Linked DNA regions of Terriglobus roseus. Each later gene encodes a partner of the first gene's protein in a complex. Links are inferred from orthologs where the notes say so. Each region holds a gene or a part of one and is shown on either strand. Other genes may lie near its edges.

Region 1 (2,821 bases):
GCGGACATCACCACCCTGCAGGTAGACGCGATCGTAAACGCCGCAAATCAGCAGCTTAAGGGCGGTGGAGGTGTTGATGGAGCCATTCACCGTGCCGCAGGAGCTCAGGAATTGCTGGCGGCTACGGCAAAATTTGGTGGCTGCGCCACGGGAGATGCAGTTCCCACTCCCGGATTTCGCCTGCCCGCAAAGTGGATCTTCCATGCTGTTGGTCCGGTTTGGAGTGTGGCGCGTGGCGGGTCAGCAGCCGAAGACCGCGCTGACTCGCTTCTCGCGAGCTGCTATCGCCGTTGCATAGAACTCGCTCGCGAACACGACGTTTGTTCCATCGCTTTCCCCGCAATCAGCACGGGCATCTATCGCTTTCCGCCAGATCGTGCCGCGCGGATCGCCGTGGCAACGGTAAACGAAGTACTGGACGAGAGTGGTGTAGAGGAAGTCATCTTCTGTGCATTTAACGACGAGACACACGCTCTCTACTGCGATCTGCTTCGTTGAACCTGTTCATTGCAAAGCCGAACCGGCAAACTAAGAGCAGTACACAGGAAAGTGGATATGAAGAGAGTCACGGCAGCGGTGTTCGGATTGATGTTGATAGGCGGCGTTTCTTTCTCGCCCGCCGTCTATGCGCGGAGTGCAGACGCGCCGGCCATCAACCTTCCCAGCGATTACCGTGATTGGAAGCTGATCTCTGTCGCCCATGAAGCAGGTGCGTTGAACGACATCCGTGCCATCCTGGGCAACGATGCGGCGGTAGCGGCGTATCGCAGCGGTGCGCAAACATTTCCTGACGGAGCCATGATCGTGCGCGTGGCCTGGGCCTACACGCCTTCTGAGGAAAACAACCGCAGCTTTGGTCGTGAGCAGTCCTTCGTCGCAGGAGCGCCAACGAACATCCAGTTGATGATCAAAGATGCTGAGAAGTTCAAAGCAACCGGCGGCTGGGGCTATGCGCAGTTTGCCGACGCGAATGCATCGAACTCCGTGAAAGACTCGGTGAACCAGTGCTTTCACTGCCATCAGGCGGTGCAGTCGCGCGATTATCTCTTCACACGCTATGCACGATAGAAGGCCGAACCATTAGCGCCAGTCGTCGCGCATGCGTTCCTGGTGCGCGAGTACTTCGTCGAAGTTGTCGGTCTTCTTGATCATGATGTCGCCGAACTTATCACCCTGGCGCAGCATGATCGCCTGTAGACGTACAAGTTCCAGCATCGCTAGGAACATGCAGATCAGCGCCTGTTGCGAATGTGTGTTCGCCAGCAGGCGGCGCAGGCTGGTGGGCTTGTCTTCCAGCATCAGGCGACGTTTGGTGTACTCAATCATTTGCGCCACCGTGACCGTCTCTTCGTTCACGTTCAACACAGGGCGTTTGCGCAGGCGATCCAGAATTTCTTGGAACACTCGCGCTAGGTCAGTCGTATCCGCGGCAATCTCGCGTTCCGCGCTGGCCTGTTCTTTAAATTCCTTGATGCCCGGCTGCGTCCACGTTGCGTCTTCAATCTGCTGCTTCTGCATCAGCATCTGCGCAGCAGCCTTGAAGCGCTCGTGTTCCAGCAGACGTTCGACGAGTTCGCGACGCGGATCTTCAATTTCGCCTGCCGCAATGCCAGAGGCTTCGCGCGGCAGCAGCATCTTGCTCTTGATGTGAATCAGCAGGGAGGCGGTGTAGATGAAGTCGCCAGCGGAGTCCACGTCCGTCTGCTTGATCTGTTCCGTGTACATCAGAAACTGCGCGGTGATCTTGGCAATCGGAATGTCGTAGATGTCGATGGACTGCTTACGGATCAGGTCCAGCAACAGGTCCAGCGGGCCCTCATACACCTTGCCCACTGTGAGCATGAACGGTGACTGCGAAACCTCTTCTTTCGAAGGCGTAGGCTCTTTCTTCTTCGCCGGCTTAGGCGGCTCGGGCACGGGCGGAGATTGCAGAACCAGCGGCTCTGCTGCGGGGGCAGCCTGCTCCTCAGCCGCTACGGGCTGTTCCTGTTCCAATTCTGCAGTTGTGTCGCTCACGACATCAGTATCGCCCACCCCGTTGGGTGGCATCATTCTGGGCTGAGGAAAGCTGGGTACGGAATTCAGCGGCTTCGTTGCAGGATGAGAATTTCCCGGCCATACGGCGGCAGCCATGTGCGGTACGGAACTGTCCCAAACGAAGAGGGTTCCAGGCACGGGATGACCTGGTGAGCGAGGAAGAATTCCGGCTTCACCATGGGAGTGCTCTTATAGAAAATTCCGTAGCAGGACTTCGGCAGGTCCGCCGGATAGTCCGGCTGTGTCACCACATGCATCTCTGGCGGGAACGTTACGCGCGGATCAACGATTGTGCCAGCCAGACGGATCTGCGTCATGCCGTTGAATTCGTATCCGGCATTGATGTGTTCCGGAGGGATACCTGCATCGCCCAGTCGTGCCACTGCGGTCAAGCGTGCGCGATGGCTCTCCAGCCAGTCATGCGTTCCCATAACCGCAAACATGCCCCACACGGCCAATGTCGCCCAAGCCATCGTGGGAATGCGTTTTGCTAAGCGTTCCTGATGTAGTCGGAGCACAATCAGTGCTGCTACGGGAATCAGTGGCAGCAGGTAACGATCCAGCACCTGAAACCAGATAGCGCGCGGCACGAGCAAGCCGAGATAACCGACCAGCAGGCCTCCCAACAAAATGATCTGCGAATGCCACGAGCTTGCCTTTGAGGAAGTCTCGGTTGTCTCGAGACGGCGAGCATTCCACAGTGAAGCGGCTCCGGCAATGGCTATGCCAATGATGAGAAACGAACCCACAATGCGAGCCGTGTGCGAGAACAACATTGGCTCGA
Region 2 (4,433 bases), 1.2 Mb from region 1 along the record:
GCACTACCGTGCTTCTGTAGGTCGCACAGGCTTGAATAGATGCAAGCAATGTATCAGGTGTAGGTATGCATTCTGAAGAACCCTCTTTAAACGTGTGTTGAATCACGCCTATTTTGACGTATGAGAATGCCGATTATCGAACCGGATTCGAAATGGTGCTCCTGTTTTCAAACATTTCTCCCGGTTATTTGTTTGGGAGCCGAAATACGCCACATATACGTAGCCACCCCTTCCCGTTGGGTTTAGGGACCTCTTATCCACAAGATAGACCCTGTATCTCGCTTGATTCCGCCCCTGTAGGCGCTTAGCCTCAAGTCATACACATGGATGCCGCCGGAACAGGCGGCGCGGAGGTCCCCCTTTGCTCAAGCTTAAGCGCGTTCAGATTCTCGGTTTCAAGTCATTCTGCGACCGCACGGACGTTCAGCTCAGCGGGAATGGCATTGCCGCCATCGTTGGTCCCAACGGCTGCGGCAAATCGAACATCTCTGACGCCATCACATGGGTGTTGGGCGAACAGAGTGCCAAGAGTCTTCGCGGCATCAAGATGGAAGACGTCATCTTTGCCGGAACGCGTGACCGCAAACCCACCGGCATGGCCGAAGTGTCGCTGACGCTGGTGGACCCCGATGTGTACGACGCCAGCGACAGTGGCGATGCCATCAGCATTGCGTCTGCAGGCAATCGTCCCGCGGAAGTGAGCGACTGGGACGAGCAGAGCGAACGCGACGCCCGCTCTGCCGACACTGCGGCCGCTGTTGCTGACGCGCAGCCCGGTCCGATACCTGTTGGCGAAGACTCCGAAGAAATTGAAGTGGACGCTCCACAGAGTGCGACCACCGACGAGAACGGTGAGCCCGTTGCGCCTGTCGTTCTGAAAATTCGTCGACGCAAATTTAACCGCGCTCCGGTACGCGCGGGTGAAATCACCATCACGCGTCGCCTGTTCCGTTCGGGTGAATCGGAGTATCTGCTAAACGGCAAGATCTGCCGCCTGCGTGACATTCAGGACATCTTCTTCGGTACCGGTCTTTCGGGCGAAAACTACGCCATCATCGGGCAGGAACGGATCGGTCAGTTGCTGTCGTCCAAACCGCTGGATCGCCGCTCCATTCTGGAAGAAGCCGCGGGCATCACGCGCTTCAAGACGAAGAAGCGTCTCGCGGAACTGCGACTGGAAGCGAGCAAGCAGAACCTGGCCCGCGTGGATGACATCTTCGAAGAAGTGACGCGGCAGATGGCTTCACTGAAGCGTCAGGCTGCGAAGGCCGAACGCTATGGCCAGATTCGTGATGAACTGCGCGGCAAACTGCGCATTGTTCTCCGTTCGCGCTTGTCGCAGCACGATGAAGATCGCAACGCGTCGGAAACAACGATTGCCAAGCTGACCGAGACGATTGATGCACAGGCTGCTTCGCTGGAAGCGCTGGATGCAGAGCACTCTGCAAGCGTCGCGCGTGGCTATGAGCTGGATGAAGAGATTCGTGTGGCGCAGGGTCGCACCAACGAAACACGCATTGAACTGGAACGCGCGACATCGCGCATTGCCAGCAATCATGACCGCATCAACGATCTTGCTGCGCGCATTGCCAGCGGCACCGACGAACTGGCGCAGTTGAAGCACCAGATGGAAGCGCTGGCTGCGGATCGCGAAGGTCTGCAAAAGTTCCTTGAAACGGCAACTGCCGATACGGAAGAGGCTCGCCACACGGCGCAGGCTCGTCAGCAAGAAGCGAATGAAGCACAGGCGGAGGTGAACTCCGCGGATCGCGATGCGCAGCAGGGACGCCATCATTCCATGCAGTTGATGCAGCGCATCAGCAATGTGCATCGTGAAGAGGCGCAGGCTGCTGAGTCGCTTGCTGGGCTTGAACGTGAAGCACAACGTTTGGTTTCCGAAAGCGAACAGGCAAAGGCTGAACTGGATGCGCTGGGCAAACAGCGTGGCCAGGTGAGCATGAGCTTCGAGTCTGTCACCGATCGTCTGAAGCGGTTGGAAGCGGAGATTGCAGAGTTCCGCATTGAGCTGAGCAACAAGCGCAACGAAGAGATGGAGACGCGTCGCAAGGGCGATCATCTGCGCGCAGAAGCTGCCACACTGACAGGTCGCCGCAACTCTCTTGACGCACTTATCCGCGACCACAGCTACAGCAACGACACGGTTAAGAAGCTGTTCAAGACGAATGGTGTCAGCACCTCTGTTGCCCCGGTGGGAACGCTTGCTGAATTCCTTGAAGTGGAAGATGAGTACAGCGCTGTCGTCGACGAGTTCCTCAAAGAAGAGCTGAACTACATCGTTGTGAAGGATTGGAATTCTGCCAGCGCCGGCATTGGTTTGCTAAAGACTTCCGTCGATGGCCGCGCGACCTTCCTGGTGCATGAAGAGAATGCGACTGCGTACACCGGAGGCATGGCAAGCCGTGTAGGTAGCGACCTTCGTGGAGCGCGTCCGCTGAAGGATTGCATCAAGGTACTGAATGGCTTCGGACGTTCGCTGGAAGTGATTCTGCCGAAGCTGCGCGAGGGATACATCGCTCCTGACACCGACACTGCACGCGAACTTGCCGTGCAGAATCCTGAAGCGTTCTTCCTCGCTCCTTCGGGCGAAACGTTCCACAACGTGACCGTCACCGGCGGTAAGGCGCGCGCGGAAGGTCCATTGGCTCTGAAGCGCGAACTGCGTGAGATCCAGACGAAGCTGGAATCGGTTCAGGCAGAGTTGTCGCAAAGCGAAGTCGGTGTTGCGGGATTGACGCGCGATATTCAGGAACTGCAGCAGACCATTGAAGTGAAGAGCAACGAACGCCGCGATGCCGAGCGTGAAGCCGCTAACAGTGGCGCTGCCCTGCGCCAGATGGAATCGGAAGCGGCGCGCATTGAACGTCGTCTTGCGGATTGGTCGCTGCACACAGAACGCAATCGCGATGCGCGGACGCAGCGTCAGGAATTGATTGAACGCAAGCAGGCTGAGGCCGCGCAGTTGACCGCCGAGCGCGAAGCGATTGAAGTACGCATCAACGAAGCGATGCTGCGTACGGATGATCTGCGTCGTGCGCGTGAAGAGGCGCAGTCTGCCGCAGCCGCTGCTGCTGCCGCACTTGCGGGACTGGAAGAGCGTCGCCGCAATGCGTCTTCAAACTTCGAGCAGAATGAGCGCATGCGCAACACTACGCAGCAGCGCATTCATCATCTGGAAGGACAGAATGCAGGCGCCACAGCGGAACAGGCTCGTCGTGAAGAAGAGACCGTTGCGTTACAGGCTCAGCAGGAAGAGTTGACGGCACAGCGCGAGCAACTGAACGCAGAGGCCAATCGCCTGACCGCCGAAGCATCTGCTCTACGCGCGCAGATTGCAGAGAAGAACAACACGCTTCGCACGCTGCGTACGGAGATTGAAGGTCTGCGTGAACAACGCGCTACGTTGCAGGCCAAGATTGCACGCCTTTCCAGCGAGATTGAACATCTGGAAGCGCAGTCGTTGAACGACCTGAATGTGCCTGCAGACGAACTGCGTGCAGACACGACGATTGAGGCCATCAACGCAGAGGCGCTTGACACGGCCGAAGAAGAGACGCGCACGCTGAAGGGCAAGCTGGAAGCGATGGGTCCGGTGAACATGATGGCGCTGGAAGAGTTTGCTGAAGCCGAGCAGCGCCATGGATTCCTTGAGACTCAGCGCAAAGACTTGCTGGACGCCATCGACAACACGCAGAACTCCATCAAGGAAATTGACGAGATCAGCAAGACGAAGTTCGATGAGGCGTTCGCCATCATCAACAAGAACTTCTCCGACATGTTTGTGAAGCTGTTTGGTGGCGGACAGGCGCTGATGAAGCTCACTGACGAATCGAATTCGGCAGAGAGCGGTATCGACCTGATCGCATCGCCTCCGGGCAAGAAGCTGCAGAACGTGCTGCTGCTCTCCGGTGGAGAAAAGGCGCTCACTGCCCTGTCGCTGCTGGTTGGTATCTTCCAGTTCCAGCCCAGCCCGTTCTGCGTGCTGGACGAAGTCGATGCACCGCTGGACGAAACGAACGTGGGCCGATTCGCACGCCTGATCCACGAAATGAGTAAGGAAACGCAGTTCGTGGTCATTACTCACCACAAGCGCACCATGAGTGAAGCCGACCTGATCTACGGCGTCACCATGCAGGAGCCCGGTGTGAGCAAGATCGTGAGCGTAAACATGAACAAGGCGGAACGGCGAGCGGTAGCGTAAGTTCCATCCACTACAGAAACCAAAACATCGAAGGGGCCCGGCTAAAGCTGGGCCCCTTCAAACTGATGCGTATCACCGCGTTATGACTTTGCAGGAAACGCTCTTGCCTTTGGGATAAGCTGCCGCATCATGTTGAAGCTATGCGTGAATCCATCTGGAGAAAACGCTTTCAGGATGGCCGCATTTGCTGCCGCGGCCGGGCCTTCGCAGCGTT

What was found. The genes of interacting proteins can lie anywhere in the genome.
Region 2: the proteins of BLT38_RS11555 (region 1) and smc are in contact, whole or in part, in a crystal structure (PDB 3ZGX), measured with the Bacillus subtilis proteins. The link is inferred for Terriglobus roseus from one-to-one orthologs.

What each region holds. Positions count from the first base shown.
Region 1 is NZ_LT629690.1:2,773,021-2,775,841, reverse strand. The notes cover bases 66-2,816. They hold BLT38_RS11555 (segregation/condensation protein A), read right to left. Parts: upstream 2,050-2,816; coding sequence 1,081-2,049; downstream 66-1,080. Other genes in these bases: BLT38_RS11550 (ArnT family glycosyltransferase), read right to left, coding at 2,082-2,816; BLT38_RS11560 (cytochrome P460 family protein), read left to right, coding at 556-1,068; BLT38_RS11565 (O-acetyl-ADP-ribose deacetylase), read left to right, coding at 66-498. Also shown: more of BLT38_RS11565, read left to right, coding at 1-65; more of BLT38_RS11550, read right to left, coding at 2,817-2,821. UniProt on the Bacillus subtilis protein: Participates in chromosomal partition during cell division. May act via the formation of a condensin-like complex containing Smc and ScpB that pull DNA away from mid-cell into both cell halves.
Region 2 is NZ_LT629690.1:1,523,479-1,527,911, reverse strand. Bases 57-4,419 are described here. They hold smc (chromosome segregation protein SMC), read left to right. Parts: upstream 57-361; coding sequence 362-4,219; downstream 4,220-4,419. Other genes in these bases: BLT38_RS06450 (FAD-dependent oxidoreductase), read right to left, coding at 4,300-4,419. Outside these bases: more of BLT38_RS06450, read right to left, coding at 4,420-4,433. UniProt on the Bacillus subtilis protein: Required for chromosome condensation and partitioning.